One region of the Brevibacillus sp. NRRL NRS-603 genome, then DNA from elsewhere that is predicted to be linked to it. Evidence: riboswitches for the same ligand, from Rfam matches in the RefSeq annotation. Region 1 holds a riboswitch; each other region holds the start of a gene.
What was found. Region 1 has a riboswitch for S-adenosylmethionine ahead of C7R94_RS25255 (sugar ABC transporter substrate-binding protein). Riboswitches for the same ligand answer to the same signal wherever they lie in the genome.
Positions count from the first base shown of each region.

Region 2: it holds a riboswitch for S-adenosylmethionine, as region 1 does, so the genes downstream of both, metK (methionine adenosyltransferase) here and C7R94_RS25255 (sugar ABC transporter substrate-binding protein) in region 1, are expected to answer to the same signal.
Region 3: it holds a riboswitch for S-adenosylmethionine, as region 1 does, so the genes downstream of both, C7R94_RS08630 (ABC transporter permease) here and C7R94_RS25255 (sugar ABC transporter substrate-binding protein) in region 1, are expected to answer to the same signal.

Region 1 is NZ_PXZN01000045.1:18,056-26,005, reverse strand. It holds gene C7R94_RS25275 (SLC13 family permease) at 90-1,430, opposite strand; gene C7R94_RS25270 (glycerate kinase family protein) at 1,487-2,671, opposite strand; gene C7R94_RS25265 (ABC transporter permease) at 2,816-3,814, opposite strand; gene C7R94_RS25260 (sugar ABC transporter ATP-binding protein) at 3,816-5,306, opposite strand; gene C7R94_RS25255 (sugar ABC transporter substrate-binding protein) at 5,400-6,422, opposite strand; SAM riboswitch class I at 6,625-6,744, opposite strand; gene C7R94_RS25250 (ATP-binding protein) at 6,947-7,950, shown strand, end outside.
Region 2 is NZ_PXZN01000011.1:346,447-354,396, forward strand. It holds gene C7R94_RS07590 (SLAP domain-containing protein) at 1-128, shown strand, start outside; gene C7R94_RS07595 (SLAP domain-containing protein) at 170-1,165, shown strand; gene C7R94_RS07600 (S8 family peptidase) at 1,345-3,921, shown strand; SAM riboswitch class I at 3,983-4,084, shown strand; gene metK (methionine adenosyltransferase) at 4,217-5,422, shown strand; gene C7R94_RS07610 (polysaccharide deacetylase family protein) at 5,573-6,589, shown strand; gene C7R94_RS07615 (sensor histidine kinase) at 6,586-7,728, shown strand; gene C7R94_RS07620 (response regulator) at 7,762-7,950, shown strand, end outside.
Region 3 is NZ_PXZN01000012.1:243,626-251,575, reverse strand. It holds gene C7R94_RS08640 (ABC transporter ATP-binding protein) at 1-1,017, opposite strand, end outside; gene C7R94_RS08645 (ABC transporter ATP-binding protein) at 1-2, opposite strand, end outside; gene C7R94_RS08635 (ABC transporter permease) at 1,031-1,978, opposite strand; gene C7R94_RS08630 (ABC transporter permease) at 1,983-2,915, opposite strand; SAM riboswitch class I at 3,025-3,129, opposite strand; gene C7R94_RS08625 (sulfite exporter TauE/SafE family protein) at 3,231-4,016, opposite strand; gene C7R94_RS08620 (MBL fold metallo-hydrolase) at 4,048-5,466, opposite strand; gene C7R94_RS08615 (FAD/NAD(P)-binding oxidoreductase) at 5,627-6,826, opposite strand; gene C7R94_RS08610 (response regulator) at 6,959-7,603, opposite strand; gene C7R94_RS08605 (PAS domain-containing sensor histidine kinase) at 7,600-7,950, opposite strand, start outside.

The sequences.
Region 1 (7,950 bases):
TCCTAAGCCTTGCTCCATTATCCAGATGAGTTTAGCAAATATTGGCTGTGGTTCAAAGAGTAATCCGTACGAAAGATATAACTTTTTACTTATATCGATAACCCTACCCACTGCCAATACGCGTAATAAAAGACGATCATGAGGATCGCGTGGGCTGCCCCTGCATACAAGCTCAACCGCAGCAAATCCTTAGGCAAAAAGGTCTCTTTGCCGCTCTCCTGGAACATAAGCAATGCTTTGGAGCTGACAGGGAAGGTCAGGCAGTAATTCATGCCAACCATCCCTAAGAACAGCACAGTCACTTCATTTAAGTCAAGGCTGCTCGCAAAGTAGAGAAGCGGCGGAACAAGAATGACAGCTCTCGTTGTATGCGATGTAATGTACAGATGGGAGGTCAGCGTCAGCAAAGTAATAACCACAACGATCAGAAGGGATGATTCCCCTTCCAGCTGCTCGGTGATCGTGAACAGCTTCCCCATGATCCACTCTGCCGCGCCGCTCTCCGACAACGACTTTCCAATTGCAATGGCTGCCCCTACAAACAGAATCAGGTTCCACGAGACAGACTGAACGCCATCCTTCCATTTCATGACGCCCACATTGGGAAGTGTCAAAAGAAAGGCGCCGACAACTGTCGTAGTAGCAATCTCGATTCCGTGAAAACGCTCTGTCAGCCAGAAAATGACCATCGCCCCGATCACAGCAACCGTATATTTTTCGTTGCGGGACAAGGTCAGGGAGAGCTTTTTACTCGCGAGCGGGCGTTGCATCTCTTCTTTGGTGAGAAATAGCCCCAGAACAATCCGGCAAGTCACGATGCTGGCCACTATCCCAAACGGCAGTCCCCACAACAGCCACTCTGCGAAGCTAATCCCTTCCCCATTGAACTCCTTCAGCATATCGAGTGCGATAAAATGGGAGCCCGCTCCGATCATGGTGGAGCTCGTCGATACTAAAATAATCGTCGGAATCAGGATTGCCATGGCTTTCGTGATTTGCTTGTTCCCGATTTCGGAGGTCAGCGAGTGAAAAACAGGCAGCAGCACCGCTGCGCGTCCAGAAGTAGACGGTATAAAGAATGCGAGAAATTGAACGACGACCGTCAAGAGCCAAAACAAGCTTTTGACATTCTTTGCGCGGTTCACAATCAGATCTGTGAGTTTGCCTGCCAAGCCGGTCACTTGAAGAGCACCGCCCAGAATGAAAGAGCCAATCATTAACCAAATGACATCGGAGGCGAGCGAGTCGAACAAAATTTCCTGGTCAGCCGTTCCTGTCACGACGAGGAGCAATACGGAGCCAACGGCTACATAGGCGGAGTTCAGCGAGGTGGTCGTCCACAGGATCACAGCGACACAGAAGCAGAACAAGCTCCATTTGGCTTCCAATGTCAGGGAAGACGGCAGCATGAGCAGCAATTCAACGAACATAATCAGAACGATCGGAAGGACCCAGGCAGGTCTTTCCTTTGCGATAATCTGTGCAATCACGATACTTGCTCCTTCTCCATTAAACGATTTGCGAGCTGTAGGCCTACCATGATGGTCCTCATGGAGCTTTCCGAGCAATCGGTCAGCCACTTCTGCGCATGCATGAACGCTTCCTCCAACGTAGACGGCATTGGCAAAATACTCGTGTACGCATCAATTCCGTGCTCATAATTGAGTCGGGCACCTTTGCCAACAGTCCCCACCAAAGCCACTACAGGCAAGGCATGCTTCTTCGCCCGCTTCGCCACTTCCACTGGAATTTTTCCTCGCGGTGTTTGAAAATCAATGCTTCCTTCCGCCGTAAACACAAGGTCTGTCTCTTGAAGCATCCGATCCAAATCAATGTACTTCATGATAATGTCGTAGCGCGGATACAGATTCGCACCGGTCAGAGCATGCAGTCCGGCACCCAAGCCACCCGAAGCACCACTGCCCGGCATGTCTCTGACGTCGATCCCGAAATCCCGCTCGATGATAGACGCGAATTGTTCGAGTGCTTTTTCCAACTCAACGACCTGCTCGGGCGTCGCACCCTTTTGCGGGCCAAACACGCGAGCGACTCCGTTTTCCCCACACAGCTTGTTAAACCAGTTGCAAGCCACATCGATTTGCACCTGCTTGAGTCTTTTGTCCATGCCGGAAACGTCGATTTCCGTTACTTTTGCCAGCGAGATTCCGCCTTCAATACGGATTTCTTGACCGCTTGCATCCAAAAATTTCGCGCCCAGTGCTTGCGCCATGCCTGCCCCGCCATCGGAAGTACCGGAATCGCCGCAGCCTAGCAAAATACGATCTGCCCCCATGTCCAGCGCAGCTTTGATCAATTCACCGACGCCGTGTGTCGTCGTTTTGCGCGGGTCTCGCAAGCTTCTTGGAACCAGTCGCAGCCCGGCTGCTGCCGCCATCTCAATCACAGCCGTTTGACCTGTCGTCTCTGATCCGAACATCCCGAAATGGGAAGGAACCTTTTCTCCTACGGGGCCTGTTACTTCCTTATCGATAATCGAGCCATTCGAAATTTTCACAATCGCTTTTGTAAAGCCTTCTCCTCCGTCTACCATCGGCAGTGTCTGTACTTGGGAGAGCGGAAGTACGCGCAGAATTCCTTCTTTCATGCATTCAGCTGCTTGCTCGGCATCTAAGCTTTCCTTAAAGCCCGAAGGCACAACGAGTATACGCATAAAAACAACATCCCTTCTCTTTATTTGAAGTTGCTTTCGCATTTGTCTCACTTGAGTAAGACCAATACTAAGCTTCAAAAAAGAGAAGGGAATAATAGGAAGATGAGAAGTTGATGAGAGAAAAGCAAGAAGAACGTTACGATTCTAAGCGTTTCGTTTTCTGCGCAGTTGATAGTAGGTCACAGCTAGGGCAAGCGCCAAAACTGTCCCCTTAATAATATCGTAAGCGTAATACGGCAGATTGAGCATCGTCATGCCATTGAGCAGCACCCCGATCAGAATAGCTCCCACAAATGTACCAAATACGTTTGGCTTTCCTGCACCGAAAACGGAGAAGCCTACGAAAGCAGCCGCTACTGCATCCATCAGCATGGAGCCGCCACTGCTCACCTGCCCGGTACCGATTCGTGCTGCCAAAAGCATCCCGCCCAAGCCTGCAAAAAGAGCAGAAAGCACATAAGCCAGGGTACGATAGCGATTCACAGGAATCCCCGAAAGACGGGCTGCTTCCAGGTTGCCGCCTGTCATGTACAGCATCCGCCCCTGTCTCGTATAGGTCAAGTACACATGCGTGATCGCGACAAGTAAAAAGGTCAGGATAACGGGAACTGGTACGGAAAGAATTTCTCCTTGGCCCAGCCACAGGAACCATTCCTGGAATTTTCCCGGAGCCTGCGAGCCGTCCTGCATCGGCATGTTTGCGTAGATCGAGTAGCCTTGGGAATACGTCATATGAATGCCGTTTACGATGTAGAGCATCGCCAGAGTAGCCAGTAAATCAGGAATGCGGATTTTCACGACCAAGAAGGCGTTGACCAACCCAACGAGCAAGCTGAGTACAATCGGAACCACCAGTGTCGTGAAGACTCCTTGTTCGTACCAAACCATCATCGAAGCAGAAACGACCGTGGTTAATGAAACCGTCGATCCTACAGACAGGTCAAAGCCTCCGACAATCAGCGAGAACGTAACGCCAATCGCGACAAATGTCACAATCGAGATGGAGCGAAGAATGTCCGTCAAGTTGTCGTACGTGAAGAAATACGGGTTGGTCAAACTGAATAACAACATGACAATAACGATAACTGCAACCGTTCCGTATTTGTAAACAAAATCAAATAAGCTAAACTTTTTATCTGCCACGTTACTCACCTCCGCTTGCATAGTACATAATGAGCTCTTGTGTTGCTTCCCCGCGACTCAATTCCTTCACAATCTTGCCCTCGAACATAACGAGAATCCGGTCTGCGATTCCGATGACCTCCTGAAACTCACAGGAAAAATACAGGACGCCTTTTTTCTGCTCGGCAAGATTTCCGATCAGGCGGTAAATATCGCTTTTCGCGCCGATATCCACCCCTTTTGTCGGCTCATCAAACATAAAGAGATGAGCGTTCGTATCCAGCCATTTGCCGATCGCGACTTTTTGCTGGTTTCCTCCGCTGAGGAAACCGACCAGCTGCTTGATATCGGCTGTTTTTACACCAAGGCGCTGCACCAGCTCTCTTGCGTTAGCCGCTTCCGCCCCTCTTTTGATAAAACCGAGCCAGGATTTCTTTTTCAACGAGGCGACAGACAGATTGTTCTGCACGGACTCCTCTACGAAAATGCCTTCCTTGCGCCTTTCCTCTGGGACGAGCACGATTCCCGCATCTACGGCGTCCTTTGGAGAGCGCAGTTGGACATGTGTTCCATGCAATCGAACGGCTCCAGCCTTTGCCTCATCCGCACCGAAGAGCAATCGGGCGAGTTCAGTCTTCCCTGCCCCGACTAGACCGACGACACCCACGATTTCTCCCTCGCGAACCTTCAGGTCGACTCCCGTTACTTTGCCGCCAGCCACACCTGACGCCTCAAAAATCGTTTCGCCAATCGGCACTGCAAGCTTTGGGAACTCCTCGTCAAAGCTTTTGCCCAGCATGTTCGCAATCACTTCGTCCATATTGGTCTTTGCCGTCTCTGTGGTCACAACATGCTGTCCATCGCGCATGATGGTGATCCGATCACAGATTTCAAAGATTTCCGGCAGGCGGTGGGAGATATAAATGATCCCAACTCCAGCTTTTTTCAGCTGCGCAATGATTTGAAATAGCCGCTCGCTCTCCTTCGTGCTCAACGGCGCTGTCGGTTCGTCGAAAATGACGTACTTCGCCTTTTGAACAGTAGCCCGTGCAATCAAAATCAATTGCTTTTCCGACAGCGTACATTCTTCGACGAGCATCCGCACTGGAATGGAAAAGCCGAAGTTTTTTAATATCTGCTCCGTTTCGTTGTACAAGCTCTGCCAGTTGATCAGTCCCTTTGTTTTCGCCTGGACGAGCTGGTCCGCCAAAATGTTTTCGGCGACGCTCAAATACGGGATCAAGGCGGTGTCCACTTCCTGATATACACATTGAATGCCCTGTGCTTTGGCGTCCTGCGGAGATTGAATCGACACAGCCTGTCCATCGATGGTGATCGTACCGCCATCTGCCTGATACGCTCCCGTGAGGATTTTCATCAGGGTACTCTTTCCCGCGCCATTGGCTCCGAGCAATGCGTGAACCTCTCCTGCGCGCACCTCAAAATCGACGGATCGCAGGGCAGGAACCCCAGAAAACTGTTTCGTCATCCCTTTCATCTGCAATGTGGACATGTTTCACACCTCCTGTTTACCTGCGTGTTCCCACCTCTATAAGGAAAAATCCCGTTGATGGATACGAATCAACGGGAAAAGCCAATTTGGTTCTTACTTGCCCCACTCTTGTACGTATTGGGACAGGTCGCCCATCGTTACTTTTTTATCCTTCGGCAGGTCTTCCTGTTTCACCAGCACTGGGTTCAGCTTCACGTTGTCTGGCACTTGCTCGCCTTTGATTTTTTGGAACACAGTTTGGGCATGGATGCGTCCGATATTGGATGGGTCTACCGCTGCCGTCGCTGCCCACGGAGAGTTTTCCGCCTGGATCATTTGCAGATCCTCATCACTCAAATCGATGGAGTATACTTTGATTTCCGTACGTCCTGCTTGCTGGATGGCACGTGTTGCGCCTTTGGCAAATTCATCCCAAGCCGCCCATACCGCTGTGATGTCACCTTTGTTCGGATACTTTTTCAAGATCGCTTCCATCTGCGTCTGTGTATCGAGTGCCGTATTGTTGGTAGCAGAACCGAATGCCGCAATCTCTTTCAAGTCCGGGTATTTCTTCTGGAAAGCTTCATACGTCACTTGACGTTTTTCCATTGGCGCAAAGCCAGCTACCCAAATTTTCACAATATTGCCTTTGCCATTTGTATCCGCCGCCAGCTTCTCCAGGCTCAGCTCTGCCAACTTGTTGTCATCCTGCGCCACAACTGGCACACCTGGAATGTTGATGTCTGTATCAAACAAGACAACCGGGATTTTTTTATCCACGGCCTTTTGCGTGCCCTGCTGTAACGCTTCTGCCGTACCATGGTCGATTAGAATGCCATCAAACTTTTGGTTCACAGCTGCATCGAGGTTGGATGACATTTTTGCCAGATCGGTATCTGCGTTGAATACAGTCAACTCGCCGCCGTTTTTCTCTACCTCTGTCTTCACTCCATTGATATATTGGGCGGAGAACGTCCCTACGTTTTGACGCATGATCAGTGCGATTCTCTTCGCCTTCTCTCCCGAAGCACCGCCGTTTGTGCTGCCTGTTCCGGTTGTTGCCCCGCTGCCGCATGCCGTCACAAGAACAGATGCTGCCAAAACAAGTGATGTGATCAGACCGAGTTTCTTTTTCATTGAGATGTTCCCCCTTTTTCTTTTTACTTCCTGAACCTTCTGCGTTTGAAGCGCTCCCGCTATTTCTTCCGAAGCGAACAGTCTTCACTCACTGCGGGGCATATGCCGAAGAGTAGACTGGAAATGCGCTTCTTCCCCACGACACCTACGCAAAAAATCCTCTTTCACAGAGAAAGAGGACAAAAATCGACAAGATTCTCGCCTCTTATCTGTCAGGTAATCTACCTGTTGGAGTTAGCACCTTGGCTCGAAAGAACACATTCTCTCGTGCTAGGTTGCCGGGCTTCATAGGGCCATTCCCTCAGCCTTCTCTTGATAAGAGTAGTTTCTATTTTCAAAACGTTTGTATAAGTATATACAGAATATAATCTGGCAATTACCTATCTGTCAACTAGGTTTACCGAAAGAATTTTCTTGATAAATATTCCAGTTTCTTCTGTAGCATCGAGAGGGATTTTGTTGTGTCTTGTCGAATTATCGTAGATTGATACAAGCCTAGCAAATATTTGCGATGGGGATGCTACATGAGTCTATTAAAAGAAGTCATTCTTCAATGGTTTTTTGCCATTATCCCGTTTGTGTTTTTCAACATTTATTACCGTGACAAAATGAGGAACTACAGCCGTTCCTTTATTGCCATTACCAGCTCAGCCTGCATGTTTCTCGCGATGACCTTCGCCCCGAGTGTCATGAATGGCATGTTTTTTGATATCCGACATGTCATCATTCTTTTCGGACTGGTTTATGGCGGAATCGAGATTGCCATGCTCCTTCTGATTGAAGCCTTGGTTTATCGGTACTACCTAGGTGGAGAAGGGACATGGGTTGCCATGCTGATCCTTACAGTCAATTTTGTCATATCACTCTTTTTGTATCGACACTACAAAGCCAGTTATCGGAAAACACTGTATCTTTTTATGACGAGTGCGATTTTTTCTACGGTTGCTTTAGGGACTACTTATTACTTTTTTCCCACCTATGTAACTCAACACCTCGTTTACTACACCATAGCGATTCCTATTCAAAACTTTTTCGGCCTCTGGTTATTAATGTCGCTTTTCAGCAAATGCGTTTCGGATAAGGAGCTGTTTATCCGCCACGCGCAAAACGAAAAAATCCAGACGATGAGCCATGTTGCTGCATCGCTCGCACATGAGGTTCGCAATCCGCTGACAGCAGTCAAAGGCTTCTTGAAATTAATACAGGAATGCCCGGAAAATTTGGTAAAAGTCGATCAATACATTCGTATCAGTCTCGATGAAATTCAACGGACAGAAGCCATCTTGACCGAGTACCTTGCGATTTCCAAGCCGCTCAAGGAACGACATGAGATTATCAATGTGAGCGAGCATCTGCATGCTATCCGCGAAGTGATGCTCCCCTTTGCGAATATGCATAACGTGGAGCTTACACTGCAAGACTTTGAGAGACCTGTGACGATCAAGGCCAATCCAGACGAGTTCAAGCAAGTTCTTGTGAATTTCATCAAAAATGCCATCGAGGCGTGTTCAGATATTTCGGACGGAAA
Region 2 (7,950 bases), on a different contig from region 1:
GTGTACTGGACGCAAGCAGCATTAATGTGAAGCCGGGTTACAGCCGTCCGTGGATGATTGTATTTCCGCCACATTTAGTGAAAAAGCCTGATGCCGACCTGAAAAGATGGACACTTGACGTAGAATAAAACGCAATGCTTTTGAGGTGTGGGAAAGAGGAGGTTGACTTATGAGTTGGTTATTGGAAAATTGGTTTGGTTCCAAGGAGAGCTTGGAGCAAGTACGCGAAGACATTCATGAGAATCTTCATAGAGAGTTTTATTTGGGTGTATCCGGATTAGAGAATCCGCAACAATCTGCGAACCGTGTGGAATCCAAGGAATTGTTTTTGGTGTTGAACGGTCCGTGGGATGATCAATTGGACGAAGCAGAGCATGAGCTCTTGCAATACGCGCATGATGAAATGCCTCCGGTTGTTCGCAATGAAGTAGGTATCATTCCTTTCTTCACACGGGTTACCAATGATGGATACTTGGTTCTTACCTACGTTCGCAATGCGACTGACCGCAGTATTTTGCTGCAAAAGCTTCCGTTGTCTTTGGTGACGGAGGATGGAGAGGAAGTCGCGAGAAAGACTTTTGATCTGATCACATCTGGTCCAGTGATGGAAATGTCCAGCCGTCCGATGGAATTCATGTTCCGCTGGGATGAGTTCGACCGTATTCCTGAACAAGAGGTTCCACTGAAGCTGACCTATATCAAGCCGAAAAAGCACGAAGTAGAAGAGAATCAAAACTTTAATTTGGGTCTGAGCGCAGATGAGTCCAAGCAATACATGCAGCAGGCAGCAGAGAAGGCTCCGATTGTAGAGGGCGAAGTAGATTTGCAGGTCCTCGACATCAAGCCAGGTGAAGATAACGGGCTGAAAGTCATCGTTGCTTTCCGTAACGGTCTGGCTAAACGTCTGGAGTTTACAGAAGTGCCGATTATCGTTCATGATAAGGATGGCGATACCGTAGCACGTGTACACTTTACCCTGGAAAACATGAAGGTAGAAGCAAATAGCCATCGTATATGGGCATTTGATATTCCGTTCTCTTCCATCAAAAAGGAAGAGGTAAATCTGGCGGAATTGACTGCTTTTATTCCGAAAGCTCAGCAAAGAAAAAAAGAAAAAGCTCAGGTAGCACCTGAAGTGGAAGACAATAAAGGTTTGTTACAGTAAGGAGAAAACCCTTTTTGCCCATGGTGAAAAGGGTTTTGTACTGTTATAGCGTTCCAAATATTGGCTAATCAGGGTTGCATGTCTCCCTTTTCATCCGCTATGCTAGGACGAGAAGATAAATACCTGAATTCCTTTTAGACTGCTCATTTTGCAGGGGAGAGAAGGAAGGACTGTTTTACATGAAGAAATCAGTGAACATGTCAGTAGCGACTGTGATAAGTGTCGCGCTATTAATGGCAAACAACCAAACAATCTATGCTGCAGCACCACCAGCATCGAATGACTACTATTTAAGTAACCAGCTTCATTTGAGTCAGATTAGAGCTCATCAAGCTTGGTCAGTCGTAAATAGTAATGAGCAGATTATCATCGCGGTGCTGGACTCCGGTGCGGACTATAAGCATCCTGATTTGAAGGACAATCTTCTGCCGGGTGTGAATTTGGTTAATCCCGGGAGATCTGCCCAGGATGATAATGGACATGGAACAGAAGTAACGGGTGTACTGGCTGCTAGCGGGAATAATAGCATTGGTGTATCCGGTGTTTTGTGGAATGCCAAGATATTGCCGATTAAGGTTTTGGCCAAAAATGGAGATACTACGGTGCAGACTCTTGCGAAGGGTATCAATACTGCCTTGGATCGTGGTGCCAAAGTCATTGTGATGTCTCTCAGCAGTATGTCCTACTCCAAGGAACTGGCGAATGCTGTGCAACGAGCGGAAAGAAGCGGAGTTGTTCTGATTGCAGCTAGTGGCAATGAGAGTAGCCGTGTGGCTTATCCGGCAGCTTATCCCACAGTGATAGCGGTAGGGGCTGTAAGGAGTAACAATGAAGTATTGAATCAGAGCAATACGGGACCTGAGCTTAACCTGGTAGCGCCTGGCTTCAATGTGTATACGACCAAGCTTGGTGGGAAATACGGTTCTTTTAGCGGTACTTCAGCAGCGGCACCACAAGTAGCAGGTGCAGCGGCGCTCATACTAGCTCGTCACCCCAAACTAAGTCCATTTGATGTAAGACAATTGCTTTATCAAACGGCTACGGACTTAGGGGAAAAGGGATGGGACCGGAAAACTGGCTACGGGCTGTTAAATGTCGACAAGGCAGTTCGAACGGCCTTATCCTATGACTTTTTAGAGCCGAATAATCAGACGTATTCAGCAAAAGCGTTCCCGATCGAGTCACAGATACGTGGAAATTTGGGGCCGAAAGACACGATAGACTGGCTGAAGATGGACATCCCTTACGATGGTAAGGTCAGCTTCACAGCGACAGTGACTTCCGGTATTTCTTCAGCGATGGCTGCTACCTTTTACCCAGAGAATCGTCCGCCGATTGTGCAGTACTTCGGGAATGGGGATACGATAACTGTTCCGGTCAAGGCGGGAAAAATGAATATCCGGTTAATGCGTAACGGAGGGGTCAACAACTCTTTTACCTATGTGCTGACGAGTAAGTTTACCATCAATCCAGACCGTAACGAACCGAACGATACGCAAGAGACGGCTAGGCCGCTCGTGGGTAACCAAATCAGTGTAACAGGCAATTTTCACGATGAAGGGGATCAGGATTGGTTCTCCTACTATGTTCGTGAATACGGGCATTTGGATGTCTCCGTTAGTCCCGATAACAAGCGTGTCGATCTAATGCTGAGTATCGGTAAACAAGAGCTCGGAAAAAAGATGGTTGTCTGGGATCCTACATACGACAATGGAACGAAAGACAATCCGACAGAGCGCGCTCAAAAAGAAGTATCACCAGGCAAGTATTACATCCGTGTGAGTGAGTACAATCGCAATGCGGTGAATGGCGAATATCAGCTGGATCTCGGATACACGCCGGTAAAAAAAGATTTTAATGAGCCGAATGACACCTATCAAAAAGCGTCTCCATTAAGCGGTGGGACAGTGATGTCAGGCACGATACCGACAGCATCTGATTCCGACTGGTTCCAATTTACTGTGAATAGTGAATCGTATGTGACGTTCCGAGCGCCGTACATTCCTGTCGATAGTGGCTTTCGTTTCGCGCTCTACAGCGATCGGAACATGAACTATGCGATTGCTTCGACAAATGAGGTAGCGGAGCTGTCTAACCGAGGAAGCGATATTTTCGGTTTGCGCTTGCAGCCAGGAAAATATTATGTACGCCTGAATAGTGGTTCTTCATTCAAATATGAATCGTACCGGCTCACGGTGACGCAGCAGAAGTTGATAGCGGGCTATCGCGATATTTCGGACCACTGGGCGCGCTCAGAGATCGTCAGACTTAGCTCTCGCGATATTGTAAATGGATTTAATGATGCGTCGTTCAAGCCGAATCAGGCAGTGACCCGTGCGGAGTTTGCGACGATGCTGCTTAAATCGATGCGTGCGACCGGTTCTAAGGTAGCGACTACCTATACAGGAAAAACGACCTTCCGGGATATGACAAAGCGGCACTGGGCGTATCACAACCTAGGTGTAGCTTATCAATTGGGAATTTTGAAAGGGTACCCGAAGAATGAAATGAAGCCGGATCAGCCGATATCGCGTGCGGAGATGGCGGTAATGATCGCGCGTGCACGTGATGTTTTGATGTACAATCGTGGTACCTCGAATTATCAGGATGTGCCAACGAGTCATTGGGCTTCTCCTGCCATTGAGGCTTTAACATCTAGAAAGTGGCTTAGTGGATACGGTTCCTCCTTTAAACCGAATGGTAGGGCAACTCGCGCTGAGGTAGCGGTGGTACTTTCCAAAGCCTATCAAATATAAGTAAAATTTTTCCTATTGACATCTCTGAAAAAAACAATTATTCTATTATCCGTAATGGATACTCTTATCCAGAGCAGGCGGAGGGACTGGCCCTATGAAGCCCGGCAACCGATCTTGAGCGGTGCTAACCAGCAGAACGGACATCTGTTCTGGCCGATAAGAGGATGAAGGAAGCAAAAAACGCTCAAACCTTTTCCTCCTAAAAATGGAAAAGGTTTTTTATTTGCGTTTACGTAGATAAAATCCTAACTCGGCTACCACACTATTTGTATGAGGTCAAAGGAGGTATTTTCTCATGGCTTTGCAAAAAGGTCGTCGTCTGTTTACATCCGAATCTGTAACTGAAGGACATCCGGATAAAATTTGTGACCAAATTTCCGACTCCATCTTGGATGCGATCCTGTCCAAAGATCCAAACGCTCGCGTAGCTTGCGAAACTTCCGTAACTACTGGTTTGGTTCTCGTAGCAGGTGAAATCACTACGAACACTTATGTGGATATCCAAAAGCTCGTTCGTGAAACCATTCGTGAAATTGGTTATGACCGTGCGAAATTTGGTTTTGACGCTGACACTTGCGGTGTTATTACTGCAATTGGCGAGCAGTCCGCTGACATTGCACTTGGTGTAGACCAAGCATTGGAAGCACGCGAAGGCCAAATGACTGACGCTGAGATCGAAGCGATTGGTGCTGGTGACCAAGGTTTGATGTTTGGTTTTGCTTGCAATGAAACACCTGAGCTGATGCCACTTCCGATCAGCATGTCTCACCAATTGGCTCGTCGTCTGACTGAAGTACGTAAAAACGGAACACTTGCTTACCTCCGTCCTGACGGAAAAACACAAGTAACCGTTGAGTACGATGGCGACAAACCAGTTCGTATCGATACAATCGTTATTTCTACCCAACATGCTCCTGAAACAACTTTGGAGCAAATCAAGCAAGATCTGGTTGAACACGTAATCAAACCAGTTGTTCCAGCTGAACTGTTGGACGCTGAGACCAAATACTTCATCAACCCAACTGGCCGTTTCGTAATTGGCGGACCACAAGGGGATGCTGGCTTGACTGGCCGCAAAATCATCGTAGATACTTACGGCGGTTATGCTCGTCATGGCGGCGGTGCGTTCTCCGGTAAAGATCCAACTAAAGTTGACCGTTCCGGTGCTTATGCAGCTCGTTATGTAGCGAAAAACATCGTGGCTGCTGGCCTCGCAGACAAATGCGAAGTACAAGTTGCTTACGCAATTGGTGTAGCACAACCAGTTTCCATCGCAGTAGATACATTCGGTACAGGTACCATTTCCGAAGAAGATCTGGTGAAATTGGTTCGCAAACACTTCGACCTGCGTCCTGCTGGTATCATCAAGCAGCTCGACCTGCGTCGTCCTATCTACAAACAAACAGCTGCATATGGCCACTTCGGACGCAATGACCTGAATGTTCCTTGGGAGCAAACAGACAAAGCAGAAGTTCTGAAGCAAGAGGCTGCTCAACTGTAAATTACTGAATGACATAAAAAGAGCCTGGTATTGCTACTGGGCTCTTTTTTATGTCAGGAGCAAAGCCATCCAATTATTGGGTCAATTGTTGCACAGGAATTTGTATGACTGTGTCGAATCTCCTAGTGAGGAAGTAGAGGAGGGGTTTTTTTGCCGAACAGAAGGCTCTTCCTGATCGTGTTTCTAACTTTTTTGTTTTTTGCAGTGGCTATTGGGTTGTTAGGCGAATCTTTTCTGGAAAAAAAGAATAAACAAGAAGTGCAACCTTTTCCCCAAGTGGATACGTCTATAAGCATAAGTGAGACAAAAAATGCTGAGCCAAACGTCACACCAATTGAAGAAGCAGTGGTTCAAACGAAAAAGTGGTATAACAATCAGGTTGTGGTTTTGACGTACCATCATGTTACGGATCAATCGAATCAGCGGTATGTCATAGCTCCTGATCAATTTGCCCGACACATGAAATTTTTGCATGATAACGACCTGAATCCGATTTCGTTGGAGGAGTTCCTGCGATTTATGGAGACGGGTACCTTGCCGACTGAGAATGCTGTATTGATTACGTTTGACGATGGGTATGAGAGTTACTACAAAGAAGCATTTCCGATCTTACGTACATACGGCTACCCTTCAGTGAACTTCGCGATTGCGGGGCGCTTAAGAGATGTAGCTGACCGAAAACGGGAGAATATGACGCCACCACTTACGCGTCAACAAGTTAACGAAATGATTTATTCGGGACTGGCTACAATCGGTTCCCACACGTACAGTCTGCATGAAGAGGAAGAACGAAATGAATGGGGCGATTTAGGCCCAGAAACAGCTCCGGTCTATCTCAAAGACTTGCATCGTTTAGAGGACGAGAAAGAGTACAGGGACCGCCTCTATGTGGATTTCAGTATATCTCGCGTCAGCTTAAGCGAATGGATGAATAAAGAGATCGAAGTCATCTCGTTGCCGTTTGGCTTCACAAGTCCAATCGTACTGGAGACAGCTCGTCAAGCTGGCTACCGCTATGTATTTACATCCAATCGTGGATTCGTTAAACAAGGAACAGATCCGTTTGCCATTCCGCGCAATGACATGGGACTGCGAGATGTAGAAGAAGAGCACCTCCAACAGTTGTTCACGAAGGCTAAAAATGAGTTTGAAGGAGAGCAATCATGAACAAAGCGATAGACATCAGCGTGCTGGACGGGGTGATCAAGAGAACGATTGAAACCGTAGAAACAAGTAAAACCCAAATATTTGATATAGCTGAAAACGCCAGACAGCATGGCAATTCATTGAAGTTTGATTTACATGAACTTCGACAAGAGATTTCCAAAGTGATTCAAAAAGTCGATGCGCTTGAACTCGCGTATCGCAAATCGCGCAACAAGCTCGTCTTGGTCAGTCGTAATTTTCATATGTACACGGAGGAAGACATTCGGGTAGCGTATGAAGAAGCCAGCCGTATTCAGGTAGAACTGTCCATTTACCGCGAGCGGGAAAACAACTTGAAGCGCAGAAGAAATGATTTGGAGCGCCAACTGCGTACCTTGGAAGAAACTATCGTCCGTGCAGAAAAGCTGGTTTCTCAAATGGGTGTCGTGCTTGGTTACTTGACGGGTGACTTAAGCAAGATAGGCGAGGCGCTGGAATCGGCTAAGCAGCATCAGTTGATGGGCCTAAAGGTAATCCAGGCTCAGGAAGAAGAGCGCAAGCGTGTCGCGCGCGAGATTCACGACGGCCCGGCTCAATCGATGGCGAATGTCGTGCTGCGTTCGGAAATTGTAGAACGCATGTTGAAGAACGAGCGCATTTTGGAAGCGCAAATGGAACTGCACGAGCTGAAAGAAATGGTACGCTTAAGCTTGGCGGATGTACGACGTATTATTTTTGATTTGCGTCCAATGGCATTAGATGACTTAGGGCTAGTACCTACCTTGCAAAAATATATTCAAACGTGCGAAGAGCGTATTCAGTCTTCCATTGATCTGGTAGTATTTGGTGTGGAGCCTCCTTTGCGCAGCTCTGTAAAGGCTGCAATCTTCCGTTTGGTTCAGGAATGTCTGAACAATGTGGAGAAGCACGCAGGCGCTACGACCGTACAGGTGAAGCTGGAATTTGTACAAGATTCGTTAAGCCTTGTTGTCAAAGACGATGGGGTCGGATTCGATTTGGAAAAACGCATGGCGAATGGCAACTCTTTTGGACTCTTGGGAATGCGTGAGCGTGTACAGCTCTTAGAAGGCAGTGTCGAGCTGCAATCCGCTCCGGGAGAAGGAACCAAGGTTATATTCCAAATACCGATAAAATTGTGACGTGATACGTAAATAAGTACTGGGGGATGAACCATGGATAAGAGACAGCAAGAACTCCGCATCGTAATTGTGGATGACCATCAATTATTTCGCGAGGGCGTAAAGCGAATATTGGAAATGGAAGAAGATTTCAAGGTCGTCGGGGAAGGTGCGGACGGAGGAGAAGCCACAGTATTGGCGGAAGAGCACAAGCCGGATGTCTTGTTGATGGATATTAACATG
Region 3 (7,950 bases), on a different contig from region 1:
ATGTGTCTCCCTCCCTGCTACCATACACGCTTCTGTTCTCTGGGCACGCGGGTCGTTCAGCCAGCAGCTCGCCTCATGCTGATTGAAAAACGAATTCGATTGCGGCATATGCTCCATGCAAATTTCCATGGCAAACCGGCAACGGGCAGCGAAGGGGCAACCAGCAGGCGGACGAAACAGATCCGGCGGTGTTCCTTCGATGGGGATCAGCCGCTCTTTTTTGCCTGCATCGAGGCGTGGCACAGACTGCAACAGCCCTTGTGTGTATGGATGGCGCGGGTTGTCGAAGATTTCTCCCACGGGGCCGCTCTCCACCACTACGCCTGCGTACATTACCGCTACATGATCGGCCACCTCCGCGACTACACCCAGATCGTGGGTGATCAAAATGATCGACGTGTTCAACTGCTTCTGCAACTCCTTCATCAGACGTAGGATTTGGGCCTGAATGGTCACGTCGAGCGCTGTCGTCGGCTCGTCTGCGATAACCAACTGCGGCTGGCAAGCAAGCGCCATGGCGATTCCGACACGCTGCCGCATGCCTCCACTTAGCTCGTGCGGATATTGTTCAAATCGTCTCGCCGCTTCCGGAATGCCCACCCTCTCCAGTAGTTTCCGTGTCTCTTCTTTTGCTTCCGTCTTCGTCTGCTTTCGATGTTTGATCAGCCCTTCCGCAATCTGCTGACCGATTTTCATCGTGGGGTTCAGCGATATCATCGGGTCTTGGAAGATCATGCCGATCTGCGAGCCGCGAACCTGCTGCCATTCCAGCTTCGTCAGCCCAGTCAGTTCACGCCCGCGAAACCGAATGCTGCCGCCTTTTACCTGACCGGACCGCGGAGGAATCATCCCCATCAATGCTCGGGCAGTCACACTTTTTCCGCAGCCGCTTTCCCCGACAATTGCCAGTGTCTCTCCCTCCTTCACAGAAAAAGAAACCCCTCTTACTGCCTGCACCTCTCCACCGTACGTGCGAAAGGAGACGCGCAACTGATCTACTTCTAACAATGGCTTCATGATGTACTCCCCCTCATCTCCTGATCCGTGGGTCCAGTGCGTCCTGCAAGCCGTCCCCGAGTGCATTGCACGCGAACATGGTAAGCGAAATCATGAATCCCGGAAAAAACAGACGCCACCACTGCCCGCTCAGCATAACCGCCAGCGCGTCGTTAGCCATGGTTCCCCAGCTGGCGGTTGGCGCTTGCACACCCAGCCCAAGAAAGCTGAGAAACGATTCGGCGAAAATCGCGTGCGGGATCGTAAAGGTCAGGTTGACGATGATGACGCCGATCGTATTCGGCACCAGATGCTTCATAATGATTTTGACATGAGAGGTGCCCAGCTTTTCTGCGGCCAGCACAAACTCCTGACGCTTGATCTGCATGATTTGTCCTCTGACCAGGCGGGCCATCCCCACCCAGCCAGTCAGGGAAAGGGCAATTATGATCGTTGAGAGACCAGGCTCCAGTACCACCATCAGCAGGATTACTACTAGCAAATACGGAATACTGTATAGAATTTCAGCCAACCGCATTAGGATGTTGTCCACACGGTCTCCCAGCTTGTTTCTGCCTGCCATATAACCGGATATCCCGCCGATGCATACCCCAATCACTAGGTCGATGGCTGCTGCCGCCACACCAATAAACAAAGAGATTTGACCGCCTGCCCAGGTACGTGCCCACATGTCCCGCCCCAAGTCATCCGTTCCAAACCAGTGCTCGCCCGACAATGGCAGATTTCCTTTTGTCAATGACTGTTCATGCGGGCTGTGGGGAACGAGCATCGGACCGATAATCGAGAGGGTCACCACTGCCATAAGCAGGAAGAACCCGAGCATGGCCAGCTTGTTGCTGCATACCCGCTGCCATACCTCCGGCCAATACCCAAGACTGGGACGTTCCCAAGTTTCCTCGGATAGCCGGTTTCGGTCGACTGGTCGAAACAAGGAATCCAGTTGTGTTGCCTGATTGGCCATAACGCTACTTCCCTCCACTCGTCAATCTGATGCGCGGGTCAATCACCCGATACAGCAGGTCGATCATGTACAAAGTAAAAATGAGCACAAAGCTGTAAAAGACTGTCGTTCCCAAAATAACAGGATAATCGCGGTTAAAAATGCTTTCCACGAAGTATTTGCCGAGCCCGGGAATGGCGAAAATCTTTTCCACCACAAAGGTTCCGGTCATCAGGTTGGCAAACAGCGGACCAATAAAAGTAAGAACCGGCAGTATGGCGTTGCGCATCCCGTGTCTAACGACAATGGAAAAGGTGCCAAGCCCTTTTGCCTCCGCTGTACTTATGTATTCCTGTTGCCAAACCTCAAGCATACTGGCTCGAACAAAACGGGCAATAATGGCGAGCGGACCGATAGCGAGCGCAAGCGTTGGAAGAATCGAGTGTTCCCAGCTCCCCCACGCAGCAACGGGAAATAGCTCCCATTTGACCGCCAAGTACTTGATCAACAGTGGCGCTAGAATAAAGCTGGGGACGGAAATTCCGATGATCGCTGCAAACATGGACAAGAAATCCAGCGTTCGATTGTGATAGAGTGCCGCTACGATTCCCAGTGTGATTCCACCTACTAGCGCGACAATAAACGACTGGAGTCCCAGAACAGCCGAGGCGGGAAATCCCTCTGCAATCAGCTTGTTCACATCCCTCGTCTTGGACTGGATAGAGGGCCCCAAGTCAAATTGCAGCAGTCCTTTCAGATAGAGCAAGTACTGTACCGTGATTGGCTGATCCAGGTTGTACTCCGCCCGCATGTTCTTCACTACTTCTTCCGGAAGCATTTTGGCGTCAGAAGCGAATGGATCACCCGGAATCAGGTGCATGGTCACAAATGTTACCGTGACAATAATCCACAGCGTAACGATCATGAGAAAGCCACGCTTGACTGCATAATGAAGCACGTTGTTTCCTCCTTCACAAAAAACAAAGTAAAAAGATATAAATACAATGAATTGAAAATATAGAAAACCCCTCTCCGAAAAGAAGAGGGGCGATTGCACGGTTCCCACCTTCTCATCTCGCAGAATAACTCCGCAGGAATTAGCACCGTAAGGTCAATCAGACCAAGGTTGCCGGGTTTCATCGGGCCAGTCCCTCCACCACTCTCGATAAGAATGTTCTATGAAATTTAATTTCATCGTAAAATTCTTTTTTATCTTATCATTTTACTCGGATATGTCAATGCTGTTCAATGACAATTGATTTTTCTTTATTTTTTATGGAAATATAAAAATGTCTGCCCAAATCTTAATCGTGGTGGCTAGGATCAACAAGGCAAGAATAGTTTGGAGAATACGGGTACCCAAACATTTGCTGACCTTCGCACCGAGCGGCGCTGCCATGATGCTTGCGATTACCATGATCACGGATGGCCACAGCAATATGTCCCCCGCCATCCATTTCCCTACGGTCGAACCGATGGAGGAAAGAAACGTGATGGCAAGAGAGGAAGCAATTGCAACTCTCGTCGGTATCTTGAGGATGATCAACATGATGGGAACCAAAATAAAAGCGCCAGCGGCCCCAACAATTCCGGAGGCTCCTCCTACAATCAAAGCGGATAATACGGCTGTTGGTTTATGAAAGATAACCTTGGTATTTTCACGTTCATCTACTCGCTTTTTTGGCAGGAACATCAAGATGACAGCAATGGTGGCCAGAATGGCGTAAACGATATGGATGGCTTCTGCGGAAAGATATTTTCCTCCATATCCTCCAAGCAAGCTACCGACAATAATGGCACTTCCCATGCACAGAACGAGCTGGTAATGGATAACCTTATCTTTGCGCAGAGTCCAAACAGCAGCTAGGGTGGCAAAAAATACTTGGACGGCACTTATTCCGGATACTTCGTGAGCTGTGTAAGCAACAAATCCAAGGGCGGGCGGAATGTACAGAAGCATTGGATACTTGATGATGGAGCCCCCGATTCCCACGAGACCAGAAATAAACGATCCCGCGAAACCGATAACAAACAGTGTGATCACAAGATCGATAGTCATAGGCTCACTCTTTGCAACTCCTCGCTTCGTTTTATCCTCGTTCTACAACTGCCAAGCCGTCTAGTTGCCATTTCAAGATTCCGCCGCTCAAATTTATTACATCCTTGAATCCGTTTGCTTTCAGGATGCTTGCTCCAATGGCGGATCGGACACCGGAGCGGCACTGTACGAGAACTGGCTTCTCGTGAGGAATCTCATCCAGCCGCATGGCGAGAGTACCGAGCATGATGTGCTGTGCATCCGGAATGTGTCCTTCCTTCCACTCAGCCAGATTGCGTACATCCACTACGTGAACCTCTCCTTTTTCCACCCGTTCTGCAATCTCCAGCGGTGTTACGTCTTCGATTATCTCGAGCGAAGACTCTTCACTTTCCATTAGCTTGCCGCTGTCGATAAAGCCTGTGACACGATCAATCCCTACAGCATGCAAGGCTTGTAAAATCTCGTCCAGCTCATCTGGGTTGCCCAGGATGTGAACCGGACGATCGTAATCGACGATCCAGCCCGCCCAGTTGGCAAATGACTTGTTAAAAGGAATGTGAAGTGTTCCCGCCAGATGCCCCTTCGCAAATTTCTGGAAAGGACGCGTATCGATCACCTGTCCGTTTCCCAGCGATTCCTTTACCGCTTCAAGCGAGTTGAACTCTTGAACAACAGGGAGTTCCTTGAGCAAGGCAGGGCCTTCCTTATTCACGCGTTTCATCACGGCAAAATACGTTGGCGGCTCTGGTTGTCCATCCAGGAGTGTATTGACGAATTCCTCTTCAGTGGAGAGTAACAGCGCCCAGTTAAAGAGCTTTTCATAACCGACGGTAGAAGACGGTACGGCCCCCAATGCTTTCCCGCAAGCACTTCCTGCGCCATGAGCTGGCCATACCTGCATATAATCCGGCAGTTGCTTGAATTTTTGGAGGGACTGGAACATGGCTCTTGCACCTAACTCGGACGTCCCCTTCATTCCTGCCGCTTTTTCGAGCAAGTCCGGTCTGCCGATATCGCCGACAAAAACGAAATCTCCCGTGAAGATCCCGATGGGGCGATCTGCATTCCCTCCGACGTCTGTCAAAAGGAAAGAGATGCTCTCAGGTGTATGGCCAGGAGTATGCATGACTTCAAATAGCAGGTTTCCAATAAAAAAACGATCTCCATCGTGGACAAGCTGATGGTTCAAACCTTCCAAGTACTGATATTTCCATTCCTCATCGCCTTCATTGGATAAAAACAGCTTCGCCTGATGAGCTGCGCCCAGTTCCCTGGCACCAGATACAAAATCAGCGTGAATGTGAGTTTCGGTGGCGGCTACAATGGTAACTCCCTCTGCTTTGGCGACTTGAAAATAAGGAGCCAGATTGCGGGCGGGATCGATCACAATCGCCTCCCCGGTTTTTTGGCAGCCGACCAGATAAGATGCATGGGCCAGCTTTTCATCATAAAAGTAACGCAACAACATCGTGCATTCCTCCTTTAACACGTCTGTTATTTGTTTGATTTTTCCGCGAGTACTTCGAGCAGTGATTGGATAAAACGAACTGTTTTTTGGACGATGGGCTCTTTCATGAGCTTGTAAAGCGCTGAAATGCTGCTTCTCCCCCTCTCTTTTAAAAACTTCCTTACATTAATCCTTTAAGCATGCCCTTCCAATAAAGGATGGGAAGCAGTTCTCTTTTCATCAGGTACATACTGAACCTCTCTTTAGATTGGTCAAAAGGAAAGGTTTCACACGGCTTCAGGTTGTAATCAAATTCGGCTAGCACCAGTTTGTTGTACCCCGTTACGAGTGGGCAGGATGTATAACCGTTGTACTTGGCAGCCAAAGGGGTACCATTGATCAGTGCGAGCAGGTTTTTCTCGACAACTGGCGCTTGTTTGCGAATCGCAGCTCCGGTTTTGGACGTAGGAAGATTCGTGCAATCGCCGATGCCGAAAATAGTGTGGTATCTTTTGTGCACAAGCGTAAATGGATCGACATCGACCCAGCCTCCATTGTCTGCCAATGCGCTGTTTGCAATGAAATCGGGCGCTTTCATGGGAGGGGTCACATGAAGCATGTCATACTTCCATACTACCTGCTCTTTGGTGTCCAAATTCTCAAATACGGCTTCCTTGGTATCTGCCCGCACTTCCATCAGGTTATGCTTGTATCTCGTTTCGATGTTCTTGCGACGAATGACGTTGTTGAGGGTATTGGCATACGTGGGAACATCAAAAATACTTCCCTTCGCTGATGCAAAAATGATCTCTGACTGGTTGCGAACATGTAATTTCCGAAAGTAGTCATCGGCCAGATACATGATTTTCTGAGGAGCTCCGCCGCATTTTACGGGTGAATTCGGATGCGTAAAAATCGCAGAGCCGCCTTTAAAACTCTGGATGGCTTCCCATGTACTTTCTACCGTTTCGTATGCGTAGTTGCTGCAAACGCCGTCCTTCCCAACAGCTTCCTTCAAACCCTTTACGCTCTCCCAATCTAGTTGCAGACCGGCAGCAACAACGAGGTAGTCATAGGAAACGATGGTCCCCTGATTCGTGCTGAGCGTGTTTTGTTCTGGTTGAAACATGGTGACCGCATCGCAAATCAAATCGACGCCTGCGGGAATCAGAGAGGAGAGGTCACGCTCGGATTCCTCCTTTTTCGCGGCGCCCCCTCCGACTAATGTCCACAAAGGCTGATAATAATGCTTGGATGCGGGATCGATGATGGCGACTTGTCCCCTGAGCCTTTTGGAAGCCCGGACGATACGGGCAGCAACAGAGATACCGGCTGAGCCTGCTCCCACGATGACAACCGTATAGTGAACTTGTTTTGCCATAGTTCCTCCTTCGCCGACGGTATGGTTTCTAATCGTACGATGATGGTTCATGAGATGTAGTCACTATATTCAGTTTATTCTCCTTTTATTTTTTCTATATAGGGGAAGTCCCCTACTTTTTGATCTATGCGATTAAAATGCCAGATCGAGATATCTATTTTTAATCGCGTATTGGATCAATTGATGCTTAGAATCCAGTCCTAGTTTCTGCATGATATTCGTTTTGTGGTTCTCCACAGTTTTGACGCTGATCAGCAGTTTATCTGCCATTTCCTTATTGGTATAGCCAAGCACAATGAGTCTGACAAGCTCCTTTTCTCGCAGCGTTAATACAGAAGGCAGCGTCCTGGCATCCGATTTCAACCATAGATTGATGACCTCTTGCGATACGGATGTTCTGTAAAAGCGCTTACCTCTATAGACCTCCACAATGGCTTGAAACAGCAGCTCACCATGACTGTTTTTTAAGATGTACCCATCGGCTCCGACAGTAATAGCCTTTTGGACAAAAATCTCCTCGTCATGCATGGTCAATATGACGATTTTCACGAAAGGATTCGACTTGCGAATCTCATTGCTCGCGGTAAATCCATCCAGCCCATTTGGCAATGACAAATCCATCAGCACCACATCGGGTTCCAGCTGATTGGCTTTAAGGATGGCATCGTTTCCTGTATGACTCTCTCCGACAATTTTTATTTGAGAGTAACTTTCGAGAAGCACACGCAATCCCTTCCGAATCATCGTGTGATCATCAACCAAAAGCACCCGTATCACTCGGCTCTCCCTCCTTGTCCTCCTACTGTTACCTTGATCAATGTACCTTCGTGGAGCACGGATTGAATCTGAAGAGTCCCCTCAATCTGATCCACTCGTTCTTCCATATGTTTGAGTCCCAGACCACCCTGAACCTGATCGCGCACAAATCCGATTCCGTTGTCCTGAATCAGTAACGTCAGTAGGTCGTTATCTTTGTACAAAATGACTTCAATGAGTGTCGCCTTCGCGTATTTCAGTGCATTATGTAAGGCTTCTTGGATGACACGGTACAGGTTGATTTCCAAGATTGGCTGAAAATGATCGCTGACATTGCTGTAGGAAAAGGTAATGGAAACATCCTGATG